DNA from 3 places in the Metabacillus indicus genome. Region 1 is predicted to be linked to each of the others. Evidence: riboswitches for the same ligand, from Rfam matches in the RefSeq annotation. Region 1 holds a riboswitch; each other region holds the start of a gene.

Region 1 (6,989 bases):
ATCGGCGCGCTTGCCGGTTTGCCGTATACAGTACCGGCGATCACTGTCAACCGCTATTGTTCATCAGGTCTTCAAAGTATTGCTTACGCAGCGGAGAAGATTATGCTTGGCCACTCGGATACAGCCATTGCAGGCGGAGCCGAATCAATGAGCATGGTGCCGATGATGGGCCATGTTGTCCGTCCGAATGCATTGCTTGCTGAAAGTGCGCCTGAATATTACATGGGAATGGGCCACACGGCAGAGCAGGTAGCTGTCAAATACGGAGTCAGCCGCGAGGAGCAGGATGCCTTTGCAGTAAGAAGCCATGAAAAAGCGGCAAGAGCCATTGCAGAGGGCAAGTTTGACGATGAAATCGTGCCTGTAAAGGTTACACATAGAAGTGTGGGAGCAGATCATAAGCTCCGCGAAAAAACGTTCCAGTTCTCAAAAGACGAGGGTGTCCGTCCTGGAACGACTATGCAGATTCTATCAACATTAAGACCTGCATTCAACGTGAAAGGATCAGTTACAGCAGGAAATTCCTCGCAGACGAGCGACGGTGCTGCTGCCGTAATGGTCATGGACCGCGAAAAAGCGGATGCGCTTGGACTGGAGTCACTCGTGAAATTCAGATCCTTCGCAGTAGGAGGAGTACCTCCTGAAGTAATGGGAATCGGTCCGATCGAAGCGATTCCTCGTGCACTGAAAGCTGCAGGTTTAAGCCTGTCTGATATTGGACTCTTTGAACTGAATGAAGCATTTGCTTCACAGTCTATACAAGTCATGAGAGCTCTTGGAATTGATGAAGAGAAAGTGAATGTCAACGGAGGAGCAATTGCGCTCGGTCATCCGCTTGGCTGTACAGGAGCAAAATTAACCCTTTCCCTTATTCACGAAATGAAGCGCCGCGGCGAGCAATTCGGAGTTGTCACAATGTGCATCGGCGGCGGAATGGGTGCAGCGGGAGTATTTGAATTAGTGTAAGGCTTAAAAAATCAGGAAAATGGGGGAACAAGCAATGTCAAAAACAACTGAAAATCTAATCAAGGGCGGAAGCTTTTTACTTGATGATGTAACATTTGAAAGTGTTTTTACGCCAGAGGATTTCACAGATGAGCATAAAATGATTGCCAAAACGACAGAGGATTTCGTCGTAAATGATGTACTTCCTCAGCTTGAAGATATTGAAAATCACCAGTTTGACAAGTCTGTCAAACTATTGAAGCAGGCAGGCGACCTTGGCCTTCTCGGTGCTGACGTACCTGAAGAATACGGCGGCCTTGGCCTTGATAAAATCAGCTCTGCGCTGATTACTGAAAAATTTGCCCGTGCAGGAAGCTTCTCTCTTTCATACGGTGCGCATGTCGGTATCGGGTCTCTGCCAATCGTTCTTTTCGGAAGCGAAGAGCAAAAGCAGCAGTACCTTCCAGACCTTGCATCAGGACAGCGCATTGCAGCCTATGCACTGACTGAACCAGGATCAGGCTCAGATGCCCTTGGTGCCAGAACGACGGCAAAGCTTAATGCAGAAGGCACGCATTATGTATTGAACGGCGAAAAACAGTGGATCACAAACTCCGGCTTTGCAGACGTGTTCGTTGTCTATGCAAAGGTTGACGGAGAGCATTTCTCAGCGTTTATCGTAGAAAAAGAATATCCTGGGGTTTCAACCGGTCCGGAAGAAAAGAAAATGGGAATCAAAGGTTCATCTACAAGAACACTTATTTTAGAAGATGCGCTTGTTCCTAAAGAAAATCTTCTTGGAGATCTTGGAAAAGGCCACGTTATTGCCTTTAACATTCTAAATATCGGACGCTATAAGCTTGCTGTCGGAACGATCGGCGGATCAAAACGCATTATCGACGTATCTGTTGAATATGCCAATCAGCGCCAGCAGTTCAAAACGCCAATCAGCAGCTTCTCGCTCATCCAGGAAAAACTGGCAAACATGGCTTCAAAAACATATGCAATGGAAAGCTCAGTTTACCGTACAGTTGGATTATTTGAAGACCGCATGAGCCGCCTGACTCCTGAAGAAGTCAAGGACGGAAAAGAAGTTGCGGCATCTATTGCAGAATACGCAATCGAGTGTTCACTGAACAAAGTCCTCGGTTCTGAAACACTTGACTATGTCGTTGATGAAGGCGTTCAGATTCACGGCGGATACGGCTTCATGGCTGAGTACGAAGTAGAAAGAGCATACCGCGACTCACGTATTAACCGTATTTTTGAAGGAACGAATGAAATCAACCGTCTTCTCGTTCCTGGCACATTTTTAAGAAAAGCAATGAAGGGTGAACTGCCGCTACTTCAAAAAGCACAGGCTCTTCAGGAAGAGCTAATGATGCTTATGCCTGAAGAACCGGGAGACGGCGTTCTTGAGCAGGAAAAGCACCTTTTGAAAAATGCAAAGAAAATCGGTCTAATGATTGCCGGACTTGCTGCTCAGAAATACGGCAAGTCCCTGCAGAAGGAACAGGAAGTTTTAGTGAACATTGCTGATATCGTGAGCAATGTATACGCTATGGAATCTGCCATCCTCCGCACGGAAAAGGCAATTAACAAGTATGGTGAAGCTAAGAGTGCTCAAAAACTTCTTTACACACAAGTGTATTGCCAGGAAGCATTCAACGAAATTGAAGCACATGCAAAAGAATCTCTTGTTGCGATTGAACAGGGAGACACTCTCCGCATGATGATCTCGGCATTAAGAAAATTCACTCGCCACACGCCGATCAATGTGATTGCCAAGAAGCGTGAAATCGCTGCTGCACTGATCGAAGAGAACGGATACCGCGCGTAATAAACACCTTTCAAAAAGGCCTTTTTCAAAAGAAAAGGCCTTTTTGATGTTTTTTGCTGAAAAAAGGCTAAGATAATAGATGGCAGAATGACGATGCTTGTCATTATGCTTGTCAAAAAGAATGTGGTAAAATAATGATGTTCAATTACGGTTGCAGGTGGTGAAAAGAGTGGCGCTTAAATTTTACTGGTATCCGAAATGCGGGACATGCCGGAAAGCAAAAAAGTGGTTAGAAGATCACCATTTGCAGGCAGAAGAAATACATATTGTTGAAAATCCGCCGTCAAAAGAAGAGCTGAAAACCATGCTTGATTCAAGCGGTCTGGAAATCAAAAAATTCTTTAACACAAGCGGTCAAAAATACCGTGAACTTGGCCTGAAGGATAAAATATCCTCCATGTCAGAAGATGAGCTTCTTACGCTTTTGGCATCAGACGGCATGCTTATTAAACGTCCGCTGACAACAGACGGAAACAAGACAACTGCCGGATTTAAAGAAGATCAATTTAAAGAAACCTGGCTAGGGAAGTAGAAGACTTACACTTTTAGTCTTTTTACAAATAAAACACGATAATCAGTTGGAGGTAGAAAACATGAACACACCAAAAGAACTTCGCTACTCTGAAGAACACGAGTGGGTAAAAGTTGAAGGCGATAAAGTACGCATCGGGATTACGGACTTTGCACAATCAGAGCTTGGAGATATTGTGTTTGTTGAACTTCCTGAAGTAGGCGACGAAATTAAAGCAGACGAGCCATTCGGCAGCGTTGAGTCTGTAAAAACAGTATCTGAGCTTTATGCTCCAATCAGCGGAACGGTTGTTGAAATTAATGAAGACCTTGATGACAGCCCTGAATTTGTCAACGAGTCTCCATATGAAAAAGCCTGGATGATTGTCATCGAGCCAAGCAATGCAGGTGATGTTGACAGCCTGATGACTGCTGAGCAATACGAAGAAATGACAAACGAAGACTGATAATCAATCCGCCTTCTGGACACCCTAAACAGTAAAAAGGAGGGTGTTTCAGCATGTCATTTGAAAAGAAGCGGCTGGATATTACGGATCGCGTTACCGGCAGGTTTGAAGGCGGACAGATGAATCTGTTTTTTGAAAAAGAGCAAATCGGTTCGATGTCACTTGGACCGGACGGCCGGGTGTCGTTGAAAAATGGATATGAAGAAGAAAATCATTCCTTTTTTCAGTATGCAGACGTTCTATCTAAACAAGATGAGAAGTATGTCGATTGTGACGAAGAAAACGGCTGGTGCTGATGACTTGGCAGTGGAATGTTCCACTGCCTTTTCCTGTTGTGACGGCCTGTTATAAAGGTCAGAAGGAAACAACCTCATGCATTTCGAATAGGTTATAGATAACATATACTCTAACTGAATAGGTGATGGCGATGTCTGCAATTGAGGTTGAAAAAGTCATAATAGTTGAAGGTACATCTGATAAGCGTAAAGTATTGAATGTTGTCAATGAACCGGTAGAAATCATTTGTACAAACGGCACGATCAGTCTGACACGGCTTGATGAAATGGTGGATGAACTGTTCAGCCGCGATGTATATGTGCTTGTGGATTCTGACGATTCCGGGGATCGCCTGAGAAAACAGTTTAAACGCGAATTTCCCGAGGCTGCGCATTTGTTTATCGACAAAATGTACAGGGAAGTTGCCACCGCGCCGGATCAGCACGTCGCAGCTGTGCTGCTGAGTGCAAACATTGATGTACATGCTAAATTTTTATAAAGGGAGCTGCTGAAAAGCCGATGATCGAATGCAATGAAGAGCAGGTAAGCAGACTCGCAGACAAGGAAAAAGCCATTCTTTATCTCTATACACCTTTTTGCGGCACATGTCAGCTTGCTAAAAAAATGATGACAGTCGTTGAGGCGATGCTGCCTGCCCTTGAAATAAATATGGCCAACCTGAATTATCTACCGAAACAGGCGTCAGACTGGGAAATTGAAAGTGTCCCTTGCCTGCTTGTTTTTGAAAATGGAAGAGTAATCAGCAAAACGTATGCCTTTCATTCTGTCGAACATCTCTATCACATATTGAAAAAACATGCCGCCTGATGAGGGCGGCATTTGACATATTTCTTGGGAAATAGAATCTTGTCTATCTGCGGGAAGGAATATGTCGAAGCTTTCTTAAAGGGAAAAGTACGGAAAACTAGAATTTCTCCCTTAACCACTTGCACGGAAATGGGGAGAAACGATGAATCTGGACTTTTTTGCCGAAAAAATGAATAATGCCCACTTTATTCAGCCGCTGCTTCCAAATGAAAACTTGAGAATTGAGTTTTTTGTTAAAAATATCAACAAGAAATCAACCCTGGTTTTGCAAAAAGGCAACTGCCATATAAGCAGTGATGATGAATTCTTTCATGTGCAGATTATTGGGGAAGAAAAGCATTTTCAAGATTGCTTTCATTCGCCGATCAGGCTTTTGCAGCTTGTAAAACTTGGCGCTATGGAGGCAAAAGGATCATTCAGAAATATACTTCGGATAGAGTCACTCATTCAGCTCTGCAAATAATATTCTAAAAATTCAAACAAATAATTGACTTAAGACAAACTAAAGTGATACAATTCCAACAGAAATAATAAGATATCTTATCAAGAGCGGTGGAGGGGCCTGGCCCTGTGAAGCCCGGCAACCGGTTATAGAGAGTGAATCACGGTGCCAATTCCAGCAGAGTGCATATGCTCTGAAAGATAAGAAGACCGGGATGCGCGCCTCTTCTTTGAAGGGGCTTTTTATTTTTTGAAACTTGGGAGGAGAAATGGATCATGACTCAAAAAAAGTACCGTTTGGAGACCGTCAACATTCATGGAGGGCTTAAGCCTGATCCTGGAACAGGTGCCAGATCTGTTCCGATTTACCAGTCTAATGCATACGTTTTCAATGACACTGAGCACGCTTCAAACTTATTTGCATTAAAAGAACAGGGGTACATTTACACTCGTATACATAATCCGACTTCCTCCGTCCTTGAGGAGCGCATTGCTGAACTAGAAGGCGGTGTCGGAAGTCTTGCAGTAGCAAGCGGTATGGCTGCCATTACCCTTTCGATTCTGAACATTGCCGGTGCCGGGGATGAAATCGTGTCCGCGTCCAGTCTCTACGGGGGAACCTATAATCTTTTCCAGACAACTTTGCCAAAATACGGCATTGAAACCACATTTGTTAATCCGGAGAACCCGGAAAATTTCAGAAGCGCGATCACAGAAAAAACGAAAGTCATTTTTGCCGAGACAATCGGCAACCCGAGTCTTCAAGTGCTTGATATAGAAGCCGTTGCAAAAATTGCTCATGAGGCCGGCATTCCGCTGATTGTAGATAATACATTCGCCACGCCGTATTTGTGCCGTCCCCTTGAACACGGTGCTGATATCGTTGTCCATTCTGCGACAAAGTGGCTGCTTGGAAATGGCACAACGCTTGGCGGTGTCATTGTAGATGGAGGGAAATTCGACTGGAACAGCAGAAAATTCCCAGGTTTCACGACACCTGATCCAAGCTATCATAACCTGGTTTATGCGGAAGCCCTTCCGGAAGCAGCCTATATTGTAAAAGCGAGGGTGCAGCTGCTGAGGGATCTTGGGCCTGCTCTCAGCCCGTTTAATGCTTTTCAATTTAACCTCGGTCTTGAAACGCTGCACGTCAGAATGAAAGAGCATATCTCGAATACGAGGAAGGTTGTAGACTATCTGAACGGACATCCTGCAGTGAAATGGGTTCTTTATCCTGAAGATTCAAAGCATCCGGACCAGGCTCTTGCTGAGAAATACTTGCCTGAGGGAGCAGGCGCAGTTGTCGTATTCGGCATTGAAGGCGGACGCGAAGCAGGGGCTAAAGTGATCAACTCTGCAGAGCTGTGGTCACACGTTGCGAATGTAGGGGATGCAAAGAGCCTCATCATCCATCCTGCCAGCACGACACACCAGCAGCTTGACGCTGAGGGCTTAAGAAAATCAGGCGTAACGGAAGACTTAATCAGGCTCTCTGTTGGAATTGAACATATAGACGACCTTCTCGAAGACTTGGAGCAGGCAATTGAGAAGGCTGTCGGCATTAGGTCACTGACAGAATCGACAGCACGATAAGCATGATCCGGAAGTTTTGTTCTTGACACGTACTTTTGATGCATGATAGAATCACTCTCGTACTATAAACTCACTAAATATACAGTCAA
Region 2 (6,989 bases), 880 kb from region 1:
GAGGTCCAGGAAAGAACGTTCATCCTTTCCACACACCTTATCGATGAAGTCAGCAGGCTGCTTGAAGAAGTGCTGATTGTTTCGGACGGAAAGCTTTTGATGCAGAAAAATGCCGATGAGCTGCGTGAGGAGTCGTTTATCGTAAACGGCCCAAGATCAGATGTATCCGCATTTACAGCAGGAAAGAATGTCATTCACCGCAAAGCATTCGGCAGCATGGAACAGGCGGTGCTGTACGGGGAAAGCAAATCAGAGGCACAAAAAGCAGGACTCAAAGTAGAGCATGTGCCTGTGCAGGAATTGATGGTTTACTTGACAGAAAAAACGAAAGGCGGGGTATCAGCATGATCAGACAGTGCCGCGGCATACTGTTGTTTGAAGTATTGGACATCCGTAATTCCCTTACGATCTTCTGGAGTATTCTCATTGCATGTATGGCTTTATCCTACGGAATTCAGTTATCAGCTGGAGGCAATTTGACGGTTTCAAGCGGAATGGCCGTTTACATTTTCAGCTCGATTGCCGGTTTCCTGACAGTAAAAGAAACGTATCCGTTCAGCATCAAAATGGGTGCGACAAGACGGAATTATTATGTGACGACAAGCTTGTTCCTGCTGATGCTTGCATTGTTTATGGCTGCTTCCCATACGGTATTGATTATGGTGCTCGAAGCGATGGAAGCCTTTGGACCAGGCGAGCTGAAATTGTTCTACCTATCGATGATCCTTGAAAGTGAGTTCCCGTATTTGACGAATTTTTATGTGGATACTGCCATTTGCTTCTTTCTTCAGGCCATGTTCTTTGTGCTTGGAAGTATTTTTTACCGCTTTGGCCTCCTTGGCGGATATGCTGCTATTGGTCTTGCTGCAGTCCTTCTGTTTATTCCGGCCGTTCGGGATGAATTTATCGCAGTAATATTCAAATTTGGAGGAGAACAGGCGCTTGCATACCACGGAGGCCTGATGGGGGTTGGAGCACTTCTATTAGTGTTAGGATGGTTTATTCTCATAGGTGCCGCTGCCAAATCGGTGATGACAAGATAAAGAGAAAGCAGACCGTTTCCGGTTTGCTTTTTTCAGTTTTTAAGAGATTAGAGGAAGAGGAACAAGCATATATATGTGTGAAAGGCTTGGCCGCACAGGCTGCTGAAATATGAAGAGAAAAGGAGCCATTATGAAGGAGCTAATTTACTCACTGCTTGAGACGCTTGCAGATCTTGGTTATTACGGGATTGCGCTCGGTTTGATGATTGAAATCATTCCGAGTGAAATTGTGCTTGGCTACGGAGGATATTTGATTTCACTCGGCCGGGTAGACTTTACAGGAGCTGTCATCGCCGGAGTTGTCGGCGGAACCTTAGCGCAGCTTTTTCTTTATTGGATGGGGTATTACGGAGGAAGACCTTTTCTTGAGAAGTTTGGAAAATATCTTTTCATCAGCAGCCACCATCTGGATCTATCTGAAAAATGGTTTGAAAAATACGGAGCGGGCGTTATTTTCACGGCAAGATTTATCCCAGTTGTGAGGCATGCCATCTCCATTCCTGCCGGGATTGGGAAAATGCCGCTATGGAGATTCACCGTATACACGGCTGCAGCCATGATTCCCTGGACTGTTTTCTTTTTATATATGGGCATTCAGCTTGGCACAAACTGGACACAGATCAAAGAAAATGCAGAGCCGTACGTGCTGCCGATGATTCTCATTATGACGCTTGCAGGCATTGGCTATTATTTAATGAAAAAAAATGAAGCAGGAGAAAAGAGAATCTAAGCGAATTAAACAAACGTTTGATTAAATGTATGTTGGATGCGTTTAGGGCTATTAATAATAGTAGAATGCGCGGCAAGGGGGATATGAATGTTCAGCCAGTACAGCAAGCTAGCAACAGAAGTATATGATTTAGACAAGCCGGTGGGCCATTCCTTTGGCGATCTTGAGTTTTACCGGGAACGTCTGCGTGAAGTGAAGGGGAGAATCCTTGAGCCGGGTGCGGGGTCCGGAAGAGTGTACATTCCTTTGCTCGAGGATGGATTCGCCATTGAAGGCTTAGATAACTCTGCGTATATGCTTGATTCATGCCGGAAGCGATGTGAGGAAAGGGGACTTCGTCCAGTGCTCACAGAAGCAAGCATGAGTGAATTTAAGCTTCCGGGCAAATTCGAGGCGATTATTTTGCCTGCAGGCACATTTCTGCTGATTGAAGACCGGAGGGAATCTGTTCATGCGCTGAAGAATTTTTATGAGCATTTAACAGAGGGCGGCAGACTTATTCTGGATCTTGACCTGCAGCCGGAAAAGCAGCTGAATCAGGTGTTCACCAGCATGTGGGAAACGCCCGATCAGCACATCATCACAATGGAGGCAAAGCAGGTTGAGTACAGCGTGCTTGAGCAGTATTCCGTGACCTATCTGAAGTATGAAAAGTGGAAAGACGGAAAGCTTTCAGAAACCGAGCTGCAGAGGTTTGCCATGAGGTGGTACGGAGTGAAGGAATTTAAGCTGGTACTAGAACGCCTCGGCTTTACAGACATTGTAATTTCTGCGGACTATACATATGGAGCAGCACCGGAGCATGACCGGCAGACGATTACGTTTGAAGCTGTAAAACCGGAATGATGAAAAGGGAAGAGGGCTGAAGGGCGGTACTGGTTAAAGTCCCGGAAAATTGGTGCCTCGGTGGTTTTTGCTGACAGTTGATTGATTACAGTTTTTAGCCAATACATCCAGAAAATAAAGTGGACTGAATCGGAAGGCACTTGACTCCTTGTCCAGCTGCAGCGCTCAGGCTCCTCTGTCAGAACAAAATCCCCCAAAAAGTCAAAACCGGACTTTTCGGGTGATTTCTTATCTGACTGCCGGAGCAAAACGGGCGCTTCCGCTTTTCTGGGGATGAAGAGGGCGCTGGAGACCCCGCAAGCGCAGCGAGGAGGCTCCAGGCACTCCCCGCGGAAAGCAAGTGACTGGAGCGCAAGGGAACGGGTACGTTAAGTGCTAAATTGAAAATAACGCACAAAACGCTTGGCAAATAAGATCCAAGCGTTTTTCTGCGTCAATCAATCAAGTTAACGATGAAAACGTGCTTTCTTTCCGTTTCTTTTCCACAAGCGGCATGACCTGTAATGAAAAGCGCTCCATTTCTTCAAGCTGCGGCGAGAACTGGAGGAGGAGTAAATCAAGTCCTGCCTCTTCATACTCAAGGATCTTGTCAGCAATCTGCTCAGGAGTGCCAATCAAATTTGGACGAAGCCCGCGGTTTGAAACCGAATAGTCATAGAGCTCAAGCTTTTGTTCAAGCTGGGATTTCGTCGTGAAGTCTTTGTAACCTGCATAGGCGGAAGATTCTTTAACATCTGTTATCCGCTTCAGCTCCTGCTGCACTTCTTCTTCGGTATCCCGGCAGATGATGTAGGCAGCCATTCCGAACGATTGAAAGGGCTCTTTTCCGCGTGCTGCCCGCAGCTGCTTCATGCCGTCAATCTTCGTTTTGATTTCGTCTGCCGTTCCCCCGTGCATCACATAAGCATCGCAATGCTCAGCGATCGTTTCTTTTCCGCGCGGACTTTCTCCTCCTGCATAGAGAATTGGATTAGGCTTTTGCACCGGCTTCGGTGAAAGGCGGGCATTCATCAGGTCATAAAACCTTCCCTGATACGTAAACGTTTCTTTTTCCCAAAGCCCCTTCAGGACTTCAATAAATTCTTCGGTCCGGTCGTAGCGCGCGTCGTGCTCTGTAAAAATGCCGCCGTACTGCCGTGCCTCTTCTTCCCACCAGGCGGAAACAACGTTCAGGGTAAACCGCCCATTGCTGATGTGGTCAATGTTTGCTGCCATCTTTGCCGTGACAGCAGGGTTGTGGAAGCCGGGTCTGACTGCTGTCATAATTTCAATTTTCTCTGTGACGGCGGCAAGAGCGGCAGCAGTCGTCCAGGCTTCAAGCGAATCATGCTCAGGTCCCTTAATATCATTTAAGTAAAGCTCGGCGATAAGGGTGGTGTCGTAGCCCCACTCCTCTGCTTTTTGGATAACTTCCTTTGCGTAGGCGTAAGTAGGAGGCATTTTTTCATCTTCTACATTTCTGAGCCATCCCCCGAAGATTGGCAGCCAAAAACCGTATTTCATTGCGGAATCCCCTCTCTAATCTGCATAAAAAAGCCCCTCTTGTTAGACAAGAGAGGCTGGTTCTGCTGTGCAAGTTCTAGCTCTCATCTTTCAAACAAACTGTTTGCTGGAATTGGCACGGTTTCTGCTGTCAGATCCGTTGCCGAGGCTTCAAAGGGCCATATCCCTCCACCTCTCTTGATAAGAAACGTATGAAATTAGTTGTATCATAAAATAATTTGATTAGTATGTCAATTCTAAAAAATCAGCCCAGCTTCTCCTGAAGGAACTCCGTCACCTGGTCGGGAGTCTTTGCATTCGCACTGTGAAGGTGTCCGAGCTTCTCGCCGTTTTTAAAAATCAGGATGCTCGGAATCCCCATAACCTGGTACTTCTCTGCAATTTCAGGGAACTCATCTTTATTGATTTCATACCATTCATATGAGGAATAGGATTCCATAATTTCGCCGATAAACATATTCATTCTTGTACAGTCAGGGCACCAGTCTGCGAAAAATTTGATTAGCACCTCTTGATCTTGGGTAATTAATGTTTGGAACTGTTCTTCTGATGTAATTGGTTTCATGAATCAGACCTCCTTGCCCTTATTTTAATACAAAACAGGTGTTTTGCATGCAGGAAATGCCTGATGCATGAAAAAGTGCGCAATGATTGCCGGCAAAAAACAGGATAAAGACAAACGCGCTTACATCGCCTGCCTTACTGAAATTGGAAACGCCTTTAAAGGACGCAAATTGTGCCTTTGCCCGAATGTTATAAAGAAATCCATGATGGGCTATAACAATTTGGGCCGAAAGTGATAATATAGTAGAGATGAACTTTTCTTAGGGGGATATCCGCATGAAAATTAAAGTTGGATTATTATATGGAGGCAAGTCCGCAGAGCATCAGGTTTCCCTGCAGACGGCACTTGCTGTTATAAAAGCACTTGATACGAATAAATTTGATATACATCCGATCTACATTTCCGAAAAAGGCGAATGGTTCCGCGGACCCAAGCTTACTGAGCCGGCAGCTTCACCTGCTGAGCTTCAGTTCAGCCAAAATGGCACAGCGGTTTCTCCGGTTGCGCTCAATCAGGATCTTTTCCCTGCAAAAGCAGATGAAACGAACGAACAAATTGATGTAGTATTCCCGCTTCTTCACGGACCGAACGGTGAAGACGGCACTGTTCAGGGCATGCTTGAGCTTCTGAACCTTCCGTATGTCGGAAACGGTGTCCTTGCGTCTGCAGCAGGAATGGATAAAGTGATCATGAAAAACTTGTTTGCCCAGGCAGGACTTGAGCAGGCTAACTATGTTTCCTACATTAAGAGCGAGTGGAAAAAGGCGCCTGAAGAAGCTTACGATAAAGTGGAGCAGGAGCTTGGTTATCCTTGCTTTGTTAAGCCTGCCAATCTGGGCTCAAGTGTCGGCATCAGCAAATGCAAAGACCGTGCGTCACTTGAAAAAGCATTCGCAGAGGCATTTGATTATGACCGTAAGATCATCATTGAAGAAGGCATCATCGGACGCGAGATTGAAATCGGCGTCATCGGAAATGATGAGCCGATCTGTTCGGTTGTCGGTGAAGTTGCTCCTAAAAAAGAATTCTATGATTATAAAGCGAAATACGAAGACGGCGACACGGACATGATGATTCCTGCGCAGGTTACGGAAGAAGAATATGAACTGATTAAAGAGCTTGCCATTAAATCCTTTAAGGCAATCGACGGATCAGGACTTGTACGCGCAGACTTTTTCCTGACAGAAGACGGAAAAGCGCTGATCAACGAAGTGAACACAATGCCGGGATTCACGCCATACAGCATGTTCCCGCTTCTTTGGAAGCATACAGGCGTTGAGTACCCTGAGCTTATCGGGCGTCTTGTCGAGCTTGCCCTTGAACGCCACGAAGGCAAGCAGCAAATTAAACACACGTTTTAAGGAAAGCCTGGAAACACTATTCATTAAAGAATAGTGTTTCTTATTCATTGTCCAGAAGGCTTGAACAAAGTTTACATAAAAGAAGGGAGATTACAGCGCATGATTAAACGTTCTTTACGCGACATTCAGACAATGGCGGGAGGATCAGGCCTTGCGCCCCAACATGAAAACACCATGATCCACGGCATTACAACGGATTCCAGAAAGATTGAAGCAGGCACGCTGTTTGTGCCGATAGCCGGAGAAAACTTCGACGGCCATCATTTCGCCGAAAAGGCTCTTGCTGATGGAGCGGCGGCCACTCTTTGGAACCGTTCAAAACCGAACCCTCCTTCAGGTGCCGTCATTCTGGTTGAAGACACATTGGAAGCTCTTCAAACCCTTGCAAGCAGCTACCTTGACCAGCTGAACCTGAAAGTTGTAGGCGTGACAGGAAGCAATGGAAAGACAACCACTAAAGATATGGTGGCAGCACTGCTTTCAACAACGTACCGTGTCCACAAAACGCAGGGGAATTTCAACAACCATATCGGCATGCCTCTTACGATTCTCAGCATGACGGAAGATACTGAGGTAGCTGTGCTTGAAATGGGCATGAGCAACTTCGGGGAAATTGAACTGCTTTCAAATCTTGCAAAGCCGGATGCTGCGATCATTACCAACATAGGGGAATCCCACATGATGAATCTGGGCTCAAGAGAAGGAATCGCAAAAGCGAAGCTTGAAATTGTCAGCGGCCTCAAACCCCAAGGTGTGCTGATCTATGACGGGGAAGAGCCTCTGCTTGAAGAGCGTGTTCAGAACGCTTCATATAAAAAGGTTTCATTCGGAGCTTCTGCTGAAAACACGTATTCTCCCGAGGGAATCAGACACACAGAAAAAGGCACGTTTTTTACCATTCGCGGACGCGGGGAAGAACTGTTCCTGCCTGTGCTTGGAAA
Region 3 (6,989 bases), 1.7 Mb from region 1:
CCGGAGAAGAGGGGGAAAGCCCCCTCTTCTTCTCATCATGAAAGGAGGCCATTTCATTGCTGAAACATAACAAATCACTGCTGTTCTTTCTTGCACCCGGCATTCTTGTGTACAGCATCTTTTTTATCTACCCGACACTGAGCGCCTTCTTTTACTCATTTACAAACTGGGACGGAATCTCCCCTGATTTTGATTTCGTCGGAGTGACCAATTATATCAATCTGGCGACAAATGACTCTATTTTTGCAAAAGCACTTGGAAACAACGTGAAATTCATGCTGTTTGTCGTTGTTTTTCAAACGCTGTTTTCCCTTGTCTTTGCCCTTTTCCTGATTAAAAACACAAGAACCAATGTTTTTTTCAGGGCACTGTTTTTTTTTCCTACGATTCTATCCTCTGTTTCAGTCGCCTTTATCTGGTCGTTTATTTACGATCCAAACCTTGGGCTCCTTAAAACCATTCTTACAGGGCTGCAGCTTGATTTCCTGGCACAGAACTGGCTGGGTGATGAGAAAATCGCCATTTTTTCAATTGCTGTCGTGCAAGTATGGTTTCATACAGGACAGATGATTATTATCTTTGTTGCCGGTCTTCAGAGCATTCCTGCCGATCTTTACGAGGTGGCCAAAATTGAAGGGGCAAGCAGATGGCAGACGTTCAAAAAAGTCACATGGCCGCTTGTTGCTCCCGCAGCAACCATCGTTGTCGCGTACACAACGATACAATCATTTAAAGCGTTCGATCTGATCTTTGCCATGACGCGCGGAGGTCCGAACTATTCAACGGAGATTATCGCAACCCTGATTTACACAACGGCATTCAGGAGCTTTAAATTTGGCTATGCATCAGCAGAATCCGTTATTTTTATGGCCGTCATTGCCTTGATTACGTTTGTGCAGTTTAAGGCATTGCACGCAAACAGGGTCGACTACTGAGGAAAGGGTGACGAACGTTGAAAGGAACAAAGTACGGACTCATATTAATCTACGCAGCCATTATCATCATTCCGATCTTCGCCATCTTTTTAACAACGTTTAAAACGATTGCTGAAATGTATGAAAATGTACTCGGACTGCCTGAACGGTTTTCAGTGTCAAATTACATATCTATTTTTAAAGATCAGTCGATGGGCCTGTATTTTCAGAACAGCTCAATTGTCACACTTGTATCCGTCTTTCTGACGCTGTTTTTTGCAAGCCTGATCGCCTTTGCCATCACGCGGATCGGCGGTGTACTCAGCGCTGCTGTGTTCGGATTTTTCACACTCGGCATGATGATTCCTGCGCAGGTGAACATGATTCCGCTCTATCAGTTGATTTTTCAGCTGAAGCTGACGAACAGTCTCGTGGGACTGATGATCGTCAACATTGCGGCTACCTTGCCTGTTGCTGTTTTCATTCTCACTGGATTCATGAAAACTCTGCCGAAATCGTTGTTTGAAGCAGGATCCATTGACGGCGCCGGGAACTGGCTGATGTACCGCAAAATTGCCCTGCCGCTCTCGCTTCCATCGCTGTCTGCAACAGCCATTTTTCTGTTTGTGATGCACTGGAACGACCTGCTGTACCCTTTGCTTTTCATCACGAAAGATGAATATAAGACCTTGCCGCTTGCTCTGCTTGAATTTCAGGGGGAGTACATGACGAACTATCCGATGCTGTTCACCGGCGTGATGATTGCCTCTGCGCCGCTTATTATTGCCTACATCTTCCTTCAGAAATATTTTATTGCGGGAATGACTGCAGGCTCGGTGAAGGGCTGAGTTTTTTGCCCCAAACCCTTGCATTTATGAAAAAAGTGAGGTAAGGTAATAAAAACATTTAAAAAATTCATACTATTTATTCTTATCCAGAGAGGTGGAGGGTTCTGGCCCTGCGAAACCTCAGCAACCGGAAAAGATCAGGCAGATGCCTGTTCGAACCAAGGTGCTAATTCCAGCAAGCTTGAATGCTTGGGAGATAAGAGGAAGCCAGTTTTGCCGAACCAGCGTCTTCTTCTTATATGAGGAAGGCGCTTTTTATTTTTCCAAAGCATATAAAAAAGCCCGGTCCAGGGCGTGTAAAAGAAGAAATGACAAACAGGATGGTGTTTAATCATGTCGGAACGCATTGAAACAACTTTGGCGCAAATCGGGAATCGCAGTGAAAACATAACGGGAACGGTAAACCCGCCCGTCTACTTTTCAACAGCCTACAGACATAATGGAATCGGGGAATCAACAGGGTTTGATTACATCAGGACAGGAAATCCAACGAGAACAATTTTAGAAAAAGCAATCGCAGATCTTGAGCACGGCGATCAGGGATATGCATTCAGTTCGGGAATGGCAGCCATTCAGACGCTGATGGCCCTGTTTAAAAGCGGGGATGAACTGATTGTCTCTTCCGATTTGTACGGCGGAACATACCGTTTGTTTGAACGGGAATGGCGCAAATACGGCCTTGTTTTCCATTATGCGGATTTTAAAGACGGGGACTGTACAAAGCAGCTGATCAATGACCGCACAAAGGCGATTTTTCTGGAGACTCCGACAAATCCTTTGATGCAGGAAACAGAGGTCAGCGATATAGCCGAAATGGCACGGGAACACAAGCTGCTGCTGATTGTTGATAATACGTTCTACACGCCTATTCTGCAGACGCCGATTTTAGACGGAGCCGATATTGTCATTCACAGTGCTACCAAATATTTGGGCGGACATAACGATGTACTTGCAGGTCTTGTCGTCGCAAAAGGCAAAGAGCTTTGCGAAGAGCTTGCCCAGCACCATAATGCAATCGGCGGCGTGCTCTCCCCATTTGATTCATGGCTTTTGATCCGCGGGATGAAGACACTTGCTTTAAGGATGAATCAGCATGAAAAAAATGCAGGACAGGTTGCAGAATTTTTGGAGAGCCAATCCGAAGTAACGGATGTTTTATACCCGGGAAAAGGCGGAATGCTTTCGTTCAGACTGCAAAAAGAAGAGTGGGTCAATCCATTTTTAAAAGCACTGAAGACGATAACCTTTGCTGAGAGTCTCGGAGGCGTTGAGAGCTTTATCACATATCCGGCCACGCAGACACATATGGATATTCCAGAAGAGATCAGAGCTGCAAACGGCGTATGCAACCGCCTGCTGCGTTTTTCAGTCGGCATTGAACACGCAGGTGACTTGGAGCAGGATCTGCTGCAGGCATTTGAACTTATGAAGGAGGCAGATAAAGTTGAGCAGCGGTAAGTGGACATTCGAGACGAAACTGCTTCACAACAGTCATAAGGCGCAGAAAGATACAGGGGCGGTCAGCGTTCCCATTCATCATTCATCAACGTTTCACCAGTTTGATTTTGACGATTACGGGAAATTCGACTACGGCCGTTCGGGAAATCCGACGCGGGAAACACTTGAGCAGGCCATTACTGAACTTGAAGGCGGAACAAGAGGCTTTGCTTTTGCATCCGGGATGGCAGCGATCTCCACCTGTTTTCTGCTTCTTTCAAAAGGAGACCATGTCCTGATTACAGAGGATGTTTACGGGGGAACATACCGGATCATTACAGACGTTCTCAGCAGATTCGGCATCGAGTACAGCTTTGTTGACATGACCGATCTGCATGAAGTGGCTTCTCATATCAGGCCGAATACGAAAGTCATTTACGTTGAAACGCCGTCCAATCCTCTTTTGAAAATTACCGACATCCGGGGGATTACAAAGCTTGCAAAAGCAAACGGATGCCTGACGTTTTTAGATAATACGTTCCTTACACCAGCTTTGCAGCGGCCGATTGAACTCGGCGTGGACATCGTCCTTCACAGCGCCACCAAATTCCTTGCCGGACACAGCGACGTCCTTGCAGGCCTTGCCGTTGTAAAGGGAGAGGAGCTTGCAGCGAGAGTACAGAAACTGCAGAACGCATTCGGAGCCGTCCTCGGCGTCCAGGACTGCTGGCTCGTTCTCCGTGGCATGAAAACATTGAACGTAAGGCTGCAGCAGTCCAGTGAGTCTGCTCGAAAACTCGCAGACTATTTATCCCGCCATAAAGCCGTCCGGAACGTGTACTACCCTGGACTCACGTTTCATCCCGGGCACTCGATCCAGCGGTATCAGGCAGATGGTCCTGGAGCTGTCCTGTCTTTCACACTGGCAGACGAGGATGCCGTCCGCACGCTCGTTAAAAATGTGGAGCTGCCGGTATTTGCGGTAAGCCTTGGAGCGGTCGAATCCATTCTGTCCTATCCGGCCAGAATGTCCCACGCCGCCATGCCAAAAGAAGAACGGGAGCGCCGCGGAATTACAGACGGACTATTGCGCATAAGCGTCGGGCTGGAAAATGCGGATGACCTGATCAAAGATTTTGAGCAGGCGCTTGCAAAACTGCCGGCGAGTGCAGTGGAGAATAAATTAAGAGCTTAAATCTAGCGGAATTAAAAAATACAAGACTCTTAACTTGATGTTAGGAGTCTTTATCAAGTAATGGAGGAAATGCAGATGTACAGCTATGTTTCACACTTGGAGTGCCCAAAGTGCGGTGCCGAGTATTCAGTTAAGGACGTGCAGCAGCTTTGCACATGCGGATCTCCGCTTTTGGTGCGCTACCATTTAGATCAAGTGAAGAGTGCGTTATCAAAAGAAGAAATCGCCAGCCGGGAAAACAGTTTGTGGAGATACCACGAGCTGCTGCCTGTTGAGGATCCAAAGCATGTGGTTTCAATGGGAGAGGGCATGACCCCTCTTTTGAAAATGGACAGGCTTGGGGCAGAATATGGCCTAACACAGCTGCTTATGAAGGATGAAGGGCTGATACCGACCGGCTCTTTTAAGGCCAGGGGAGCGGCTGTCGGAATTTCTAAAGCAAAGGAGCTTGGCATAAAGACCTTTGCGATGCCGACAAACGGTAATGCAGGTGCAGCCTGGTCGCTTTATGCTGCCAGAGCGGGGATGGAGCCATATGTCATCATGCCGCTTGATGCGCCCCTCATCACCCGGAAAGAAACCGCCATTTCAGGTGCGAATCTCCATTTAATTGACGGACTGATCAGCGATGCGGGAAAAGTTGTGGCGGAGCTTGTGAAAGATCAAGGATTCTATGATGCTTCTACTCTGAAGGAACCTTACCGCATTGAAGGGAAAAAGACGATGGGATATGAAATCGCCGAACAGCTCGGCTGGGAGGTGCCTGATGTCATTCTTTATCCGACAGGAGGAGGAGTGGGCATTATCGGAATCTACAAAGCGCTTCGGGAGCTGCAGGAGCTCGGCTGGATCAGCAAGGAGAGGATGCCTCGCCTTGTTGCCGTTCAGGCTGAGGGATGTGCGCCGATTGTAAAAGCTTTTGAAGAAGGAAAAGCTGAATCGGAGTTCTGGGAAAATTCGCAGACGGACGCGTTCGGCATTAACGTTCCGAAGGCAATCGGTGATTTCCTTGTACTGGAGGGAATTTATGAAACAAACGGGAATGCCATAGCTGTATCAGAAGAGGAAATTAAGGCAGAGCAAGCCCTGACGGCAGAGCTTGAAGGATGTTTTATTTGTCCTGAAGGTGCGGCAACATTCGCTGCAGCCCGCAGATTGAAGGAGAGCGGATGGATCAGGGAAGACGAGAAAGTGGTCTGCTTGAACACTGGTCAGGGCATCAAATATCCGGAGACGGTACGTGCAGAGGCGCCGGTTTTGAAAAAAGGAGAAAAGCTCTCACTCTAAACTTCTACTCCATCAGGCAGATTCATATACTGTAGCAATGTACAGGCAGTCTTGTGCATAATCGGCTGTGGAGGTGCAAGATGATTGTTGAAGTAAGTGCTGCAGGAGCTGCGCTCGCCTTTATGTTACTCGTCGCCTATTTAATTCAGACTCTCCGCAAGGGCATGACGACTCTTGATGAGACGAATGAAACGCTTGCGGAAGTAAGAAAAGCGGTCCATGATCTGTCGGGAGAAGCAGAAGAACTTATCCAGTCCGCCAATCAGATCACGGTTGATGTGAAAGGCAAGATGAAGACAGTGGAACCGCTGTTTGAATCCGCACAGGACATGGGAGAAGTTCTGAACAGTGTGACCCATACCGTAAAACAGGCGGCATCGGGCTATGGATACGGACTCCCTCCAGTGAAAAACGATGATCCGCCAAACCGTGAGATGAAAATCAGGCTTAAATGAACGTTTCCTCAACAGAATTGAAATGACACATGAAACAGCAGGCACATTCTTTGGAGAATAGTGCCTGCTGTTTTTGTTTTACATGGTATTATTGTAAAAAACAGATAATTTGATAAAAGATGGAAGCCTTTATTATTACGAAATTAGATAAGGAGTGAAGGCATGAAATTGCTGCTTACATCTGGAGGCGTAACGAACCGGAGCATACACAATGCCCTTGTTGACATGCTGGACAAGCCCATTGCAGATTCCACTGCCCTCTGCATTCCTACAGCTATGTACGGACACCCCTGGGTCGGGCCCGGCGTCAAAGTCTGGGAGTTTATCACCGGGAAACCCGGAAATCCCATGGTCGATTTGGGCTGGAAATCTGTAGGCGTGCTGGAGCTCACCGCGCTGCCGAGCATTGATAAAGACCGCTGGGTGCCGCTCGTTCAGGAGACAGACGTCCTGCTGGTGTCTGGAGGCGACGCCCTCTACCTGTGCCACTGGATGCGGCAATCCGGTTTCGCAGACCTCTTGCCGTCGCTTAACGCCGTTTATGTGGGAATGAGTGCCGGGAGCATGGTGATGGCCCCTGAGATCGGAGACTATTTCGTCGGCTGGACTCCGCCCTCTGGAAGAGATGAAACGCTGAGCATGGTTGATTTTTCACTATTTCCTCATCTGGACCACGAGATGCTTCCGGGCAACACCATGGCTGCTGCAGAAAAATGGGCCGGCGGAATCAAGGGACCAGCGTATGCAATAGACGATCAGACCGCCATTAAGGTGATTGACGGAGAAGCAGAAGTTATTTCTGAAGGGAATTGGAAGCAGTTATAGTAGACCATTTGAAAGAATAGGCGAATCA

The links. A riboswitch is a leader RNA that binds a small molecule or an ion and turns the genes downstream of it on or off. The one in region 1 is predicted to bind S-adenosylmethionine.
Region 2: another riboswitch for S-adenosylmethionine. It lies ahead of ACK1LH_RS01215 (LLM class flavin-dependent oxidoreductase); the one in region 1 lies ahead of ACK1LH_RS17815 (O-acetylhomoserine aminocarboxypropyltransferase/cysteine synthase family protein).
Region 3: another riboswitch for S-adenosylmethionine. It lies ahead of ACK1LH_RS05375 (methionine biosynthesis PLP-dependent protein); the one in region 1 lies ahead of ACK1LH_RS17815 (O-acetylhomoserine aminocarboxypropyltransferase/cysteine synthase family protein).

The regions. Positions count from the first base shown of each region.
Region 1 covers NZ_CP176757.1:3,473,453-3,480,441, reverse strand. The annotation lists gene ACK1LH_RS17855 (acetyl-CoA C-acetyltransferase) at 1-966, shown strand, start outside; gene ACK1LH_RS17850 (acyl-CoA dehydrogenase family protein) at 1,001-2,785, shown strand; gene ACK1LH_RS17845 (arsenate reductase family protein) at 2,955-3,317, shown strand; gene gcvH (glycine cleavage system protein GcvH) at 3,379-3,762, shown strand; gene ACK1LH_RS17835 (YusG family protein) at 3,816-4,058, shown strand; gene ACK1LH_RS17830 (toprim domain-containing protein) at 4,190-4,537, shown strand; gene ACK1LH_RS17825 (thioredoxin family protein) at 4,558-4,866, shown strand; gene ACK1LH_RS17820 (hypothetical protein) at 5,009-5,329, shown strand; SAM riboswitch class I at 5,404-5,515, shown strand; gene ACK1LH_RS17815 (O-acetylhomoserine aminocarboxypropyltransferase/cysteine synthase family protein) at 5,584-6,900, shown strand.
Region 2 covers NZ_CP176757.1:207,584-214,572, forward strand. The annotation lists gene ACK1LH_RS01195 (ABC transporter ATP-binding protein) at 1-348, shown strand, start outside; gene ACK1LH_RS01200 (hypothetical protein) at 345-1,043, shown strand; gene ACK1LH_RS01205 (DedA family protein) at 1,174-1,773, shown strand; gene ACK1LH_RS01210 (class I SAM-dependent methyltransferase) at 1,861-2,619, shown strand; gene ACK1LH_RS01215 (LLM class flavin-dependent oxidoreductase) at 3,061-4,122, opposite strand; SAM riboswitch class I at 4,203-4,309, opposite strand; gene ACK1LH_RS01220 (thioredoxin family protein) at 4,367-4,687, opposite strand; gene ACK1LH_RS01225 (D-alanine--D-alanine ligase) at 4,963-6,048, shown strand; gene ACK1LH_RS01230 (UDP-N-acetylmuramoyl-tripeptide--D-alanyl-D-alanine ligase) at 6,148-6,989, shown strand, end outside.
Region 3 covers NZ_CP176757.1:1,066,930-1,073,918, forward strand. The annotation lists gene ACK1LH_RS05365 (carbohydrate ABC transporter permease) at 60-935, shown strand; gene ACK1LH_RS05370 (carbohydrate ABC transporter permease) at 953-1,762, shown strand; SAM riboswitch class I at 1,842-1,965, shown strand; gene ACK1LH_RS05375 (methionine biosynthesis PLP-dependent protein) at 2,096-3,220, shown strand; gene metC (cystathionine beta-lyase) at 3,207-4,394, shown strand; gene ACK1LH_RS05385 (threonine synthase) at 4,464-5,681, shown strand; gene ACK1LH_RS05390 (DUF948 domain-containing protein) at 5,762-6,136, shown strand; gene ACK1LH_RS05395 (Type 1 glutamine amidotransferase-like domain-containing protein) at 6,299-6,961, shown strand.